One region of the Paraclostridium dentum genome, then DNA from elsewhere that is predicted to be linked to it. Evidence: riboswitches for the same ligand, from Rfam matches in the RefSeq annotation. Region 1 holds a riboswitch; the other holds the start of a gene.
The links. A riboswitch is a leader RNA that binds a small molecule or an ion and turns the genes downstream of it on or off. The one in region 1 is predicted to bind glycine.
Positions count from the first base shown of each region.

Region 2: linked by a shared signal. The riboswitch ahead of gcvT (glycine cleavage system aminomethyltransferase GcvT) and the one ahead of ACN6I1_RS10895 (GrdX family protein) in region 1 are both predicted to bind glycine.

Region 1 covers NZ_CP183813.1:2,364,199-2,372,527, forward strand. The annotation lists gene trxB (thioredoxin-disulfide reductase) at 1-809, opposite strand, end outside; gene ACN6I1_RS10895 (GrdX family protein) at 852-1,223, opposite strand; glycine riboswitch at 1,319-1,439, opposite strand; gene ACN6I1_RS10900 (ABC transporter ATP-binding protein) at 1,707-2,498, opposite strand; gene ACN6I1_RS10905 (FecCD family ABC transporter permease) at 2,514-3,530, opposite strand; gene ACN6I1_RS10910 (FecCD family ABC transporter permease) at 3,532-4,542, opposite strand; gene ACN6I1_RS10915 (iron-hydroxamate ABC transporter substrate-binding protein) at 4,624-5,562, opposite strand; gene ACN6I1_RS10920 (M3 family oligoendopeptidase) at 5,958-7,652, opposite strand; gene yidA (sugar-phosphatase) at 7,888-8,329, shown strand, end outside.
Region 2 covers NZ_CP183813.1:1,375,388-1,383,716, forward strand. The annotation lists gene ACN6I1_RS06135 (S41 family peptidase) at 1-1,489, shown strand, start outside; gene ACN6I1_RS06140 (DUF2971 domain-containing protein) at 1,608-2,435, shown strand; glycine riboswitch at 2,530-2,633, shown strand; gene gcvT (glycine cleavage system aminomethyltransferase GcvT) at 2,789-3,901, shown strand; gene gcvPA (aminomethyl-transferring glycine dehydrogenase subunit GcvPA) at 3,949-5,349, shown strand; gene gcvPB (aminomethyl-transferring glycine dehydrogenase subunit GcvPB) at 5,350-6,786, shown strand; gene gltS (sodium/glutamate symporter) at 6,915-8,147, shown strand; gene ACN6I1_RS06165 (pyridoxamine 5'-phosphate oxidase family protein) at 8,258-8,329, shown strand, end outside.

The DNA of each region.
Region 1 (8,329 bases):
ATATTATCATCTGTTTTGATGTATCCATAGTCATCCATATCTACTTTACCTTTGAATAACTCTGTTTGAGAATCAAATCCTACGAATATGAATATTCCCATAGTTCCATCTTCTTCATCAGCGAAGTATTCATTAGTTTCACCTGTTTGAGTATTTCTAAATACTACTGATTCAACTAATCCATCACCTTTTATTTCATCTATAACTGTATCTAATAAGAATTCTATTCTTTCATTAGCTCTTGCTTTATCTTCTATAGATCTAGCACATCTTAAACCTTGTCTTCTATGAACTATAGTAACTTTTCTAGCAAACTTAGTTAAGTATAATGCTTCTTCTATAGCACTATCGCCTCCTCCAACTACGAATACTTCGAAATCTTCGAAGAAGTCAGCGTCACATGTAGCACAGTAAGAAACTCCTTTACCTGTTAATTCTTTTTCTCCTGGGCATCCTAATTTTTTAGGAGTAGCTCCAGTAGCTATTATAACAGTTTTAGCTCTGTACTCACCTTTTTCACCTTTTAATACTTTTATGTTTCCTTCTAATTCAGTGTCTACTATAGAGTCTCTAACTATTTCAGCACCGAATTCTTTACATTGCTCTACCATTCTAGCTATTAAGCTTGGTCCAGTAGCATTTTCAACTGATCCTGGATAGTTAGCAACTTCATGAGTTATAACTATTTGTCCACCAGTTTTTCCTTTTTCAAGTATTAAAGTCTTCATTTTAGCTCTTGCGCCGTAAAGACCAGCTGCAAGACCTGCAGGTCCACAACCTATTATGACTATGTCATATAAATTTTCCATTATCTCGACCCCCTATTTTTATTAATATATATACACCAAAGTTTATACATATTGTATTCTTTGGATTGTATTTCTCATTATATCAAAATCAATTACTCTGAAATCGTCTAAAACTTTTTCAGTCCACATAGGAGTTAACTTGTTGTTTTTAAATTTTTCTGCTGTTTCTATGGCTTCTTCTATTAAGTTTAATGAATTTTTGTCTAGAGATTTCCCCTTTTTAATTATGACTGTACGATATGGTGTCTCATTGGGTTTTACGCTCCCATATAGCGGATGTGATAATAATTCATACCCCTTATGAACTAAATCCCTACATTCCTTTAATGTTCCTATATAGTCAGTGTCTAACATTATAACTTCTTTGTCAGTAACGTTTTCCTGAATCATAGGATTGTTAGTGATTATTAACATTTGTCTACACTCACTTTCAAAATTTCTTTTGTTAAACTAAAAAACAGGAAACTAAGTCCCCACTTAGTTCCCTGTCAAAATATCTTTCAGAGATCCGTCCAGTTAAAGTCCTTTTACCTGAGAATTTCATTTAAATCCTTTTGGGATGAATTTAAATTTGTCCCTTCGGTCATCTCTAATTTCCCCAAATTAGAGACCGTCTCTTTTAACCTTCAAACGGTTTAATTTTTAATTTTGTCTTTGCCCCTTAGGTGCTTTTCTTAATTACATTATATCTAGCTTGGTAAATATATACAATACTTTTCCAAATATTTTTTTATGTTTTTTTGTTGATATTGTCCATTTTTTGTCAAACCGTTGGTATAGCTATAATCTTTTTATTAACTTCTTTGCATAGATTTTATCTATTAAGTTAATTTTCTAACTTTCAATTTATATTTATTCTAATTTCTTTTAAGTATTCCTTTTTTATTCCTTTATTTTTTAATTTTTTTTAACCATATCATATGTTAAACAAACAGGTTTTTTTGTTCGTGGATCTTCAACAATTTCTGCATCAATATTAAAAATTTCTTTTAGATTTTCTTTTGTCATAACATCATGAGCTTCACCTTCACATACAATTTTCCCTTTTTTAATTCCTATCATATGATCTGCAAATCTAGATGCATTGTTTAACTCATGAATAACCATTACAATAGTTCGTTTTTCATTTTTATTTAATTCATCTAATAACTGTAAAATTTCTAATTGATGAGCTAAATCTAAATATGTTGTAGGTTCATCTAGTAATAATATATCTGTTTCTTGTGCAAGAGCCATTGCTATCCAGGCCCTTTGTCTTTGTCCACCAGATAAATCATCAATATTTCTATCTCTAAATTCAGATATTTTTGTAACTTCCATAGCCCAGCTTACAATATCCTTGTCTTCTTTATTCATCTTTCCAAATCCCTTTTGATGAGGAAATCTACCATAAGATATTAATTCCTCTACAGTAAGCCCGCTTGGAGCTTGTGGATTTTGTGGAAGTACTGCCATTTCTTTTGCAATATCTGTTGGGTTTTCCTCATGAAGATTTTTACCATTTATATAAATACTTCCGCTCTTTGGATTTATTATTCTTCCTATAGTTTTTAAAATAGTAGATTTACCGCATCCATTAGCTCCTATTATTGTAGTTATTTTTCCTTTTGGTATATTTAAATTTAAGTTTTTTACAATATCTATATTTCCATAAGATATGTTTAAGTCCTTAGTTATTATTGAATTCATAATTTTTACCTCTTTCTAATCTGCTAACATTAAATATATAAAATAAGGTACACCTATTATAGATATAACTATTCCTACTGGTATTTCTATTGGTGCTAGTAAATTTCTAGATACAGTATCAGCTGCTAATATAAGTAATATTCCTATTAATGCTGATATAGGTACTAATCTTTTATGTTTAGGTCCAACAAGCTTTCTAGCAATGTGAGGTGAGCCTAATCCTAAAAATGAAATACTTCCAGCTACTGATGTTGCAACTCCGGCTAATATAACTGCATAAGTTATTAGCTTTTTTCTTTCCTTTTCTACATTAACACCAAGCCCTGTAGATATTTCATCTCCTAAATTTAATGCATCTAGATATCTTGATTTATATATTGCAAGAAACATAAATACTATTATAAAAGGTAGTATTGCTAGTACATACTTCCAGTTACTACCCCATATACTTCCTGATGTCCACGCCATTACTCTATTAAATTCCTGAGTTGTAAATTTCAATTGGAAAATTGTCATTATAGATGTAAATGCTATATTTATACCTATTCCTATTAAAAGTAACCTTTGAGAGCTAATTCCATTTTTAAATGCTAATACATATATTAAAAAAGCTCCAAATAATGCTCCCAGTAATGCAACTATAGGCATTGTAAATATAGTTAAGTTGCTTACTCCATCATATACATTTCCATTCATTAGATATATATACACTACAACAAACAATGCAGCTCCTGAGTTTATACCTAATATTCCTGAATCTGCTAAATCATTTTTAGTAACTCCCTGAAGTATTGCTCCAGCTGTTGCTAACGCACTTCCTACTAATATTGCAATAACTATTCTAGGAAGTCTTAATTTAAAAATTGCTATTTCATAATTTTTCTGTCCTTGTCCTATAAATGTTTTTAATACATCTATAGGTGCTATTTTAAACGATCCCATATTTAAACTTATCAACACAGTAATAAATATAAGTGCTAATAAAATTAATGCTATTAATATAATTTTAGACTTTTTATTATTAGTTTTCATTTTATCTAGTTTCCTTTCTTACAAGATATATAAAGACCGGTACTCCGATAAGTGCAGTTATTGAACCTACTGGTGTTTCATACGGTGGATTTATCATTCTTGATAAGATATCACTGTAAACTAATAACAAAGACCCTAAAACTAAAGAACTAGGTATTATATATTTATAATCTGCTCCAACTATTCCTTTTGCAATTTGAGGCACTACAAGACCTACAAATACAATATTTCCAGCAACAGATACACTTGCTCCTGTCATTAAAACTACTACTACTAAAGATATAAATCTTACTAAGTTAGTTTTTTGTCCAAGCCCTATGGCAACTTCTTCACCTAAACTTAATATTGTAATTCTCGGAGCCATTATCATAGCTAATATAAAACCTATCCCTCCGATAATTAATAAAAGCTTTACACCTTCCCATTTAGCACTTACTAATCCTCCAGAAATCCAAAAGCTTAATTGTTGAGATAAGTTAAAGTACATAGCAAACGCCATAGCTAATGACACTAATAATGTACCTAAGGCTGTTCCTGCTAATGCTAATTTTACTGGATCAACTTTTTTTCTTGTTCTAGAACTTATAAAATAAACTAACAATCCACTTATACTAGCTCCTAAAAAAGAAAATATCATAAGTCCAAAACTTCCTGGTGCAAACCCTGGTACTACCTTTTGTAAAACTAAAGCTATAGCTATAGTAAATGTAGCTCCTTGTGTTATCCCCATTACAGATGGATCTGCTATAGGGTTTCTCGTAATACCTTGCATTATAGCCCCCGATACAGCTAAGAAACCTCCAACTAATGCCGCAGCTATAGCCCTTGGCATTCTAACATCTCTAATTATTTTTGTATCTACATCACTTGAATTGGATATAAAACTATTTATCATGGTATTTAAGCTTATATCCTTAGGTCCCATTGATACCGATATAAAAATACCAATAAAAAGAATTGCTATTCCAATTGTAATTAATAAATAAGCCGAACTCTTTTTACTTAATTTCATGTCTAAACATACCTTTCTATATTTCTATGATTAAAAACAGGTGTGAAAATGAAATCCATTATACACACCTGCTATACTAAATTACTTTATTAATTCATTTTTAACTGATTCTAATAATAACTCTCTACCTATAGGGTTATATGATTGAGTAAAGTATGGTGAAGCATCTAAGATTGTTACATTCCCATCTTTTACAGCTCTAATTTGTGACCATACTGAGCTATTTTCTAAATCTTTTTTATCAGAATCTGTAGCTATAACAATAATGTGATCTGCATCTATTTCAGTTAAACCTTCCATACTAACTGTTGGTAATGTTATACCATCTTGCTTTGGCATATTTTCAGGTCTAGCTAGTTTCATATCATCATTTACAATAGTTCCTATACCCGCATCACTAAATACCATAAATTGACCTTGAGTTGCTAAAACTGTTAAGTATGTTTGATCTCCATTTTTAGCTACAACTTCTTTTCCAAGTTCTTCAGCTTTTTTATCATAATTACTTAACCACTCTTTAGCTTTATCTTCTTGGTTAAATAACTTTGAAACATCTATTAATTTACTTCTCCAATCATTTGCGTAGTCTTTTATCATAACTACTGGAGCAATTTCTTTTAATTGATCATATATTTTTTCTTGTCTTTGACTCATTATTATTAAGTCTGGATTTGTTCCTAAAATTGCTTCAACATCCATAGTATCCATCATTGAATGTCCTACAACTTTAGTATCTTTTAATTTATCTTCTATGTATGAAGGTACTTTAGTAGTTTCATAAGAGTCTACATTAGCTGTAGCAACTGGTGTGTGTCCTAAAATTAAAAGTTCTTCACTGCTTCCTGAAATATCTACTATTCGTTTTGGATCTGCTGGTATTTCAACATCTCCTTTTACTGATTGAACCGTTCTTTTTTCATTACTTTCTTTATTTGATGAATTACCGCCTGCACACCCAGTAACTAACCCTAACGTGGCTACTACTGCTGCAAGCAATACTAATGACTTTCGTTTTTTCATGAATAAACCTCCCAATTATTTTTAATTACTATTTGAAATTAATTATCACTTTTATTTGTTCCTATTATAGCAATATTGAGAATAATAGTCAATTACTTTTATAATTTTCCATTATTTTCTTTAAATGTTTTTTGTGATTTTAAAATAATAAAGGGTATTTATTTAGTATTGACGTAACACTTCAAGTCCGCTCAACTCCCTCGCCATAAGTTTACAATAGCAAAGGGTGGTAGTTGTTATTTTCGTAATACTTCAAGTCTCTTCACACCACCTCCACTATGATTTTAAAATAATAAAGGGTGTTTATTTAGTATTGACGTAACACTTCAAGTCCTCGAACTTTAGGACTTGGTGTGAAGGAAATACTAAATAAACACCCTAGCTATCTAAATCACTTACATATTCTTATCATTTATAGATTGTAAATATTCATCAATACTTTCAATAACACTACTTACACAACCTTTTTCAAAAGGAGATATTAAGTTAGCATATTTAACAATATCTAAGAAAGACTTAGTTCCACCTATTCTACAAATATTTAGATAGTCTTGCCATCCTTTAACTCTATCAACTTGCATCTTCTTCCAGAATTGAAGTGCACAAATTTGAGCTAATGTATAATCTATATAATAGAATGGATTTTTAAATATGTGGCCTTGCTTAAACCACCATCCACCTCTTTCTAAAAAGTCATTGCCTTCATAATCTTTGTGTGGTTGATATTTCTTTTCTAAATCTCTCCAAACTAATTTTCTTTCATCTTTTGTCATGTTTGGATTTTCATATATTATGTGTTGGAACTCATCTACTAAAACTCCATAAGGTATAAACTTAATAGCACTACCTAAATGAACAAATTTATATTTATCAGTATCTTCTTTAAAGAAAAGCTCCATCCAAGGCCAAGTTATAAATTCCATACTCATAGAATGTATTTCACAACTTTCGTATGTTGGGAAGTTTATATCTGGAATTTCAATCCATCTTGACATATAAACTTGGAATGCATGTCCAGCTTCATGAGTTAAAACATCTATATCATCTGCTGTTGAATTAAAGTTTGAGAATATGAAAGGAGCCTTATATTCTGGTATATATGTACAATATCCTCCAGCACCTTTTCCTTTTTTAGTTTCTAAGTCCATTAATTCATGATCCATCATATATTTAAAGAACTCATCAGTTTCCTTAGAAAGCTCTGAATACATTAAAATACCATTTTTCATTATAAAATCAGAGTCTCCTTTAGGTTTTGCATTCCCACTATTAAACTCAAAGTTTTCATCAAAGTATCTAAATTGTTGAAGTCCTAATCTTTCCTTTTGTCTTTTATATAATTTATTTGCAACAGGAACTATATACTCACTAACTTGTTTTCTAAAGTTATCAACCATTTCTGCATTATAATCAGTTCTTAGCATTCTTATGTAACCAAGTTCTACGAAATTTTCAAAACCTAGTTTTTTAGCCATCTTATCTCTTACTTTTACTAGTTTATCGAATAAGTCATCAAATTTTTTCTCATTTGCTTCAAAGAATCCATAATATGCTTGTGATGATTTTTCTCTTTCATCTCTAAATGGAGATGTCATATAAGGCCCTAGTCCTGAAAGGTTTCTTTCTTCTCCATCAAAAGGAATTTTTGCAGATGCTAAAAGTTTAGTATATTCTGATGCTAATTTATTTTCTTCTTGCAACTCAGATATTATTTCTTTGGAAAATGCTTGTAGAGAATAGTCAGCTATAGACATAAATTGTTTGCCTAGCTCTTGTGTAAGTTTATCTTTAAATTTTGAATTCACTAGAGCTTTATAGAATAGCGAGTTTAACTCTTCATAATGAGGTCCATTTTCATCCCAATACTCTTTTTCTTTTGCATAAAATTCATCTTCAGTATTTATACTGTATCTTATAGAAACTAGCGTTGCCATACTATCTATATGATTTCTTAGTTTATTGATATCATCTATATTCTTTCTAAGCTCATCATAATTTGTACTAGTTTCCATGTTTTTTACTAGATTTTTAAATTCATCTTTTATTTTTTCATAATTAGGTCTTTTGTATTTAAAATCCTTAAATTTCATTTTATCACCTCGTTATATATTATTTGTAGTTTTAGCTTATGTTAAAAGCTATAATTTATGTAAATTTTTACTAATTTATATCTTTAAACTTACTTTACTATACGTATAATTTAAAGTCAATTAACCCACTATTCATTTAGTTTTTGTATTTTACTAGCCCCTAAGCTATTGATAAAATTTTGACTATAATATAAACTGTACTTAACAAATTAAATTGATTTATTGGGAGGAATTTATGTATAAACTAATCGCATTAGACATAGACGGTACATTACTAAATAGTGAAAAAAAAGTTACACAAGAGGTTTTTGATGCAATACAAAATGCAAAAGAAAAAGGTGTTAAAGTTGTACTATCAACTGGTAGACCACTTCCAGGGGTTCAAACTTTATTAAAAGAATTAAAGCTTAATGACGAAGAAAATTATGTTGTTACATTTAATGGTGGACTTGTTCAAGAAATTACTTCTCAAGATGTTATTTCTAATATAGAAATGAGTCATGAAGATTTCGATTATATATATAATGAATTAGCTAAAAAACATGATATAAAAATTCATATAAACACTCCAGATTCTTTAGTTGTTCCTTATACAGAAGTTCCTAAATACAGTGTTCATGAATCTACACTTAATAACATTCCTGTTATTTGTATGGATGAAAATGAAATTAATTCAG
Region 2 (8,329 bases), 990 kb from region 1:
TGATTATGAACTATTTAGAGTTATGCCAGATACGTTAAATGCAAAAAATTCGCAAGAAGCTAATAAAGTAATATATACGTGGGTTAAGAACATAGGAGATGTAGAAGAAAATTCTAGTGGTAAAAATGCTGAAAACAAAAAAATAGCTCTTGAAAGAGATTTAAGTTGGATAAAAAATACTAATTATCTAGATAAAGATTTAAGTCAATTACTAGTTAAGATTTCAAACTCTAACATTTCAAAAAGAAACAAAGCTTATACTACGTTTGATAAAGAGGTAGGACTTTCTAACTTTGAAAATGAAAACCTATATGAAGAAATGGACTATGATGACGATGGTTACAAATTGCTTGCTTTGTTTAGATATTGGAATATAATAGAATACTATTATCCATATACAGATATAATAGAAGAAAATTGGGATGAAGTATTAACTACATTTATACCTAAGTTTGTAAATACTAAAAGTGAGTTAGATTATAAATTAGCAATTTCAGAACTTACAACAAAAATACATGATCCACACGCAGCGGTATATGATATAAATGAAACTTTAACTAAATACTGGGGAAATAAATATGCTCCTATAGAATTTGATTTAGTTGAAGACAGTATTGTAATTAAAAAAATATTTCCTAAATACAAGAATAAATGCGAATTGAAGCCAGGAGATATAGTATTAGAAATAAATGATAAAGACATATTTGAAGTTATAAAAGAAAAATCTAAATATAGATCTCTTTCAAGAAAAGAAGCTATTGTAAATTGCTTACAAGGATATTTATTTAGAACTTCAAATGATAATATTAAGCTAAAACTAAAAAGAGATGGGAAAGACATAATTAAAAATGTTAAGTGTTATAATGATCAATCAATGTTTGATATAAAAGAGCCATCACACAAGCTTTTAGATGGAAATATAGGATATATTAACCCAGGACAATTATCGAAAAATGAAATAGATAAAATAATGAACAAATTTATGAATACAGAAGGTATTATAGTAGATTTAAGAGAATATCCATCTGAATTTATTGTTTATGATTTAGGTAAAATGATTATTTCAAAACCAACAATTTTTTCAAAAATATCTGTACCTAGTCAATCAGTTCCAGGGGAATTTATATTTGAAAAAGATCAAATTGTTAACCCAGATGATAAAAAGCATTATAAAGGAAAAGTAATGATATTAATGAATGAAAGAAGTCAAAGTCAATCTGAGTTTACTGTAATGGCACTAAAAAAAGGAACTAATGCTAAAGTAATAGGAAGTAACTCTATTGGTACCGATGGAAATGTAACAGAGGTTTATTTGCCAGGAGGTGTAACAACTTTAATAACTGGACTAGGAGTTTATAACCCAGATGGCTCACAAACTCAAAGAATAGGTCTTAAACCAGATATTTACATAAAGCCAACTATAGATGGAATAAAAGAGGGAAGAGATGAACTTTCAGAAAAAGCTATAGAAGTTATAAAAAGTAAATAAAAAACAAATATAAGGCTAGAAAATTTTCTAGCCTTATATTTATTTAAATATGTGCACATAATTATTAGTATATAGAATGAAATAATAAATAATTATTAAATCAAGGAAAGACAAATATATGAAAATGAAATGGGAAGAAAAATTTATCGAACTATATACTAAAGGGAAAGTGCAAGAAGCTAAAGATTTAAAAAATATACATGTTCCAAGTAAGTTATACAAATACCAAAAAATAGATGAAAATAGACTGAAAAATTTAGAAGATGGAAAGCTATACTTTTCAAATAGGGAGCACTTAAATGATCCCTTTGACTTACTACCAGTACATTATAATGAAGATGAGATAATACAGTTCTTAAAAGGAGAAGATTGTCCAGCAAATAACTTATCAAAATCAGAAATAATAAGTAAGATAGATAAAGTTTTAAATAGTTTTAGTGATCATATAAAAATACTATCTCTAAGTACTAGCATATATAACATACCTCTATGGACTCATTATGGAGATAACCATAGAGGTATGTGTATTGAATATGATATAGATAACTTAGATAGAAATAGTGATTTTTATGATTGCTTGCTAAAAGTAAGTTATATAGATAAAAAAGTAGAAATAACTGAAGTCTTAAAAAATACTTTATCTAATCTAATAAATAATGATGAGTTAAAAGTAGATTCTATGTTTTTATTATATTTCACATTGACAATGAAACACAAAAGCTGGCAATATGAAAATGAATGGAGAATTATATTAAAAAGTAATAGTGGGGAATGTGGGATAGAAAAAAGTCTAATGAAAGTAAAAGCTATTTACTTAGGAAAAGATTGTAGCAAAGAAAATATAGAAAGAGTTATAGAAATTTCTAAAAAATTAAATTGTAAAGTTTATAAGATGGAATATTCTAAAGGGATTGATTTTAGATTGATACCACAGAAGATATATTAAATTAAATAAATTTAAATTTGATTAGTTAATAAAATTTGTTGACAATTAATAAATTAAGATACTACAATTTAAATATAAAAATTAAATAAACCAGGTGATGTTAGCGAGAGATACTTTTTAAATAAAGAGCCGACGGAGAAATTTGAATAACTTCCAATTTTCAAAGAAACTTTCAGGCAAAGGAATCGTTAACTGATGGATCTCTGGAAAGCCCTTAATTGTAAGGCGCCGAAGAAGAAATGATACTATAAGTATTAAAACTTTCAGGTACAAGAAACAGAGGATATAGGAATATTATTTATTTCTATATCCTCTTTTTAATTTTCTAAAAATATATTAAGGAGAAGTTTGATATGGAAAATTTAAAAAAAACGTATCTACTGAGTGCACACGAAGCTTTAGGCGCAAAGATGATAGACTTTGCGGGATGGTATATGCCACTAGAATATGAAGGCTTAATAAAAGAACATGAATCTGTAAGAAATTATGCTGGATTATTTGATGTATCTCATATGGGAGAAATTATTATAAAAGGTGCGCAAGCAAAGTCTTACTTACAAAACTTACTTACAAATGACATAGAAATATTAGAAGATAATCAAGCTATATATACGTTTATGTGCTATCCTAACGGAGGTGTAGTTGATGATTTATTAGTTTATAGATTCGATGAAAATAATTTTTATTTAGTAATAAATGCTAGTAATATAGAAAAAGATTTTAAGTGGATGAATGAAAACAAACAAGATTATGATATAGAAATAGAAAACATCTCTAGTGAAATTTCAGAACTTGCAATTCAAGGACCTTTATCTCAAAGAGTACTTCAAGAAATATGCGATGAAAATTTAGATGAAATTAAATCATTTTACTTCAATAAAAATATAAAAGTTGACCAAACATCAGTTCTAATATCTAGAACTGGATATACAGGCGAAGACGGATTTGAAATATATTGCAAAAATGAAGATGTAGAAAAAATATGGAACAAATTATTGGAAGTAGGTGAAAAATATAAACTTAAACCTTGTGGATTGGGTTGCAGAGATACATTAAGATTTGAGGCTGGATTACCCCTTTATGGAAATGAATTAAGTGAAGCTATAACGCCACTAGAAGCTGGTTTTTCATTCTTTGTAAAGTTAGATAAAGGTAATTTTATAGGAAAAAATGAATTAAAAATGCAAAAAGAAAAAGGTTTAAATAGAAAGCTTATTGGATTTGAACTTACAGGTAAAGGTATAGCAAGACAAGGGTATGAGGTTATGGCTTATGAGAATGTAATAGGATATGTAACAACTGGATATAAATCTCCAACTTTGAATAAAAGTATAGGATTTGCTCTTATAGATGCTAATTATTCAGAAATTGGAAGAGATGTAGATATATGTATTAGAAAGAAAAAAGTAAAAGCAAAAATTATTAACAAAAGATTTTACAAAAAACCAACAGAGATTCATGCTTAAAAATAGATATTAAAAACTGAATATAAAACTATTATGGAGGTTGGGTTATGTTTAAATATATACCGATTACAGATGAGGATAAAGAAAAGATGCTAAGTGAAATAGGAGTAGAATCAGTAGATGAGTTATTTAGTGATATTCCTAATGAATTAAAGCTTAATAGAGATCTAAATTTAGAAACTTCCAAAAGTGAAATAGAAGTATTAAAAAAAATAAAATCTATAGCTAAAGAAAATAATAGCATAGATAACTTGACTTGTTTTCTAGGAGCAGGAGCATATGATCACTATATACCATCTGTAATTAAACATATTACATCAAGATCAGAATTTTATACAGCATATACACCATATCAGGGAGAAATAAGTCAAGGGACATTACAAACTATATTTGAATTTCAATCAATGATTTCTGAACTTACAGGAATGGATATAGCTAATGCATCTATGTATGATGGAGCTACTGCAAGTGTAGAAGCTTGTGTAATGGCACTAAATAGTGGGAAAAATAAAAATAAAATACTAGTAGCAAAATCTATAAATCCTGAGATTATGGAAGTTATAAAAACATATATGAAATTCAAAGATATTGAAGTTATAGAAATCGATTATGATAGAAAAACAGGAAGAGTTGATGTAGATAGTTTAAAAGCAAATATAGATAAAGAAAGTGCTTGTATGTTAGTTCAAAGTCCCAACTTTTTTGGAATTATTGAAGAAATGGAAGAAATAGAGTCTATTACTCATCAAAACAAAGCAATGCTTATTATGAATGTCAATCCAATAACTTTAGGAGTTTTAAAATCACCAGGAGAGTTAGGTGCGGACATCGCTGTAGGAGAAGCTCAACCATTAGGAAACTCTTTAAATTTTGGAGGGCCATTTGTAGGGTTTATGAGTACAAAATCTAAAAATATAAGAAAACTTCCAGGAAGAATAGTAGGAGAAACTATTGACTCAAGAGGACAAAGAGCATATGTTCTAACACTTCAGGCAAGAGAACAGCACATAAGAAGAGAAAAAGCTACGTCTAATATTTGCTCAAATCAAGCTTTGAATGCCCTTTCAGCTACGATATATATGGCTACAATGGGATATAAGGGATTAAAAGAGGTAGCAAATCAGTGTATTCAAAAATCACATTATGCTTGTAATGAATTAGCAAAAACTGGAGAGTATGAAAAGGTGTTTACAGGAGAGTTTTTTAATGAATTTACAGTTAAATCTAAATATCACAACGTAGATAGTATTAACGAAAATTTATTAAAAGAAAACATAATTGGTGGATTTAATTTAGAAAATAAATTTAAAGAACTTAATAACTGTTCGTTATATTGTGTTACAGAAAAAAGAAGCAAGGATGAAATTGATAATTTAGTTAATGTTATATCTAGTATGGGCTTTAAAGATAGTAAAGAAAAAATTATTGATACTATGGGGGCTATATAAATGAAAGATTATAATAAATTATTAATAGAAATTTCAAAAGAAGGAAGATTTGCATATTCACTTCCTCCTATAGATATAGATGAGGATGAAAATTTAATTCCTGATAATTTAAAAAGAACTATAAATCCGAAGTTGCCTATGGTAAGTGAAGTAGATGTTGTTAGACACTTTACACTTTTATCAAATAAGAACTTTGGAGTTGATACAGGATTCTATCCACTAGGGTCTTGTACTATGAAATACAATCCCAAATTAAATGAAGACATAGCATCAATAGAAGAATTTACTAATATACATCCTTATCAAAATGAAAAGACAGTTCAAGGTTCACTTCATATAATGTATGATTTTTCAAATATGTTAAAAGAAATAACAGGAATGGATGAAATAACATTACAACCATCTGCAGGCTCTCATGGAGAGTTAACAGGCTTGATGCTTATAAAAGCATATCATGAAAATAGAGGCGATTTTAAAAGAAATAAGATAATAGTTCCAGATTCAGCGCATGGAACAAATCCAGCGAGTGCAAATCTATGTGGATGTAATATAGTGCAAATAAAATCCGATAAAAATGGATGTGTGGATATTGAGGCTTTAAAAGAAGTGCTAGATGATACTGTTTGTGCTTTGATGCTTACAAATCCAAGTACATTGGGTATATTTGAAAAAAATATAACTAAAATTGCAGATTTAGTACATGAAGTAGGTGGACTATTGTATTATGATGGCGCAAATATGAATGCTATTATGGGAATTAGTAGGCCTTCGGATATGGGATTTGATGTTGTTCATCTAAATCTTCATAAAACTTTCTCAACTCCACATGGAGGAGGAGGACCAGGTAGCGGTCCAGTTGGAGTTAAAAAGGAATTAATCCCATTTTTACCAGTTCCAATAATCGAAAAGCATGAAAATAGATATTCATTGAATTATAATAAAGAGAATTCTATAGGGAAAATAAAAAATTTCTATGGGAACTTTGGAGTTATACTAAAGGCATATTCATATATTTTGACTATGGGTTCAGATGGGTTGAAACTAGCAAGTGAAATGGCTGTACTAAATGCAAACTACTTAAAAGAAAGACTTAAAAAGTACTATACATTACCTTTTGACACTGTATGTAAGCACGAATTTGTATTAAGTGGAAAAAAACTTGGAGAAGTAACTACTATGGATGTTGCAAAAAGACTTTTAGACTATGGATATCATCCTCCAACAGTGTATTTTCCATTAATTGTAGATAGTGCAATAATGATAGAGCCAACTGAAACAGAAAGCTTAGAAACTTTGGATAGTTTTATAGATGCAATGATAAAAATATCAGAAGAAATAAAAGATAATCCGGAGATATTGATAAGTTCTCCTCATAATACACCAGTAGGTCGATTAGACGAAACTAGAGCAGCTAAAAAACAAATTTTAAAATGGTAAATAAAAATGAGGTGCTTATTTATAGGCATCTCATTTTTATTTACCATTTTAAAATATCTAAATAAGGCATATAGATTTAGTCAATTGAATAGTAATTTATTAATGTTATATAAATTAGGGGGGATTTCATGGAATTTGAAATTACAAAGGAAATTTTCACTGTGAATTTGGACATGATAGCAACTCTAGCACTAGCTACATTACTTTTGCTTTTAGGAAATTACTTAAGAAAAAAGATTAGTTTTTTAGACAAATTTTGCATACCAGGGCCAGTTATAGGAGGTCTTTTATTTGCAATTATAATATTTATTTCAAAGACTGTAAATTTATTTAACTTAGAGATGGATACAACTTTACAATCACCGTTTATGATAGCTTTTTTTACCACGATAGGATTAGGAGCTAGCTTTTCTCTTATAAAAAAGGGTGGAAAGTTATTAATAATTTATTGGATATTGTGTGGAGGACTTGCTATATTTCAAAATGTAATAGGTGTTATAGGGGCAAAGCTAACAAATATAAACCCTCTTATAGGTATTATGTGTGGAGCTGTTTCTATGGAAGGTGGTCATGCAAATGCGGCTTCCTTTGGGGCAACTATAGAAGGGTTAGGTGTAAATGGTGCGGTTACAATAGGGATGGCAGCAGCTACATTTGGTGTTATTTTTGGAGGAATTATAGGAGGGCCAGTTTCTAGATACTTAATAGATAAGTACAATTTAAAACCATTAGTAGAAGAATATGATAAAAATATATCAGTAGAAGAAACGGCAGGAATAAAATTAAGTGACTCATTCAATTCAAGTACTATGATAACTCAAATTGCAGTTATAGCATCTTGCATGACTATTGGAAATTTATTTGGGTCATGGTTTTCAAATGCTACAGGTGTAGTACTTCCAGGATATGTAGGTGCAATGTTTGTTGCAGTTTTATTTAGAAATTTAAACGACAAGATAAATATTGTGAAAATAGATTTATATTCAGTTGATATAATAAGCAATGTTTGTTTAGGAATATTTTTAACAATGGCACTTATGAGTATCAAATTATGGGAATTAGCAGGACTTGCAGGACCGATGATAGTAATAGTTCTTGCACAAGTTATATTTATAGCATTATATGGAATATTTATTGGATTTAGATTATTAGGAAAGGATTTTGATGCGGCAGTTATGGTTTCAGGTATGTTAGGTCATGGACTTGGAGCAACTCCAAATGCATTAGCTAATATAAATTCTGTTACTTCTAAGTATGGAAATTCAACAAAGGCTTTTTTAATAGTACCTTTAGTTGGAGCATTTTTAGTAGATTTAGTGGGAATACCTACAATTGTAACTTTTATAAACTTTTTTAGTTAACTATCCAAAGTAAAAAATATAATTTGGTAATAAATAGGGTGGATAAATATTCACAAAGAATATTATAAGTGCTACAATTTACTAAACTGTATAAAAGGAGACTTGTAGATATGTTTAAGCAAATGAGAAGAAAAGAAAGACAAATTGAAATTGTAGAGGCTGAAGAAATTTTAAAAAATGGA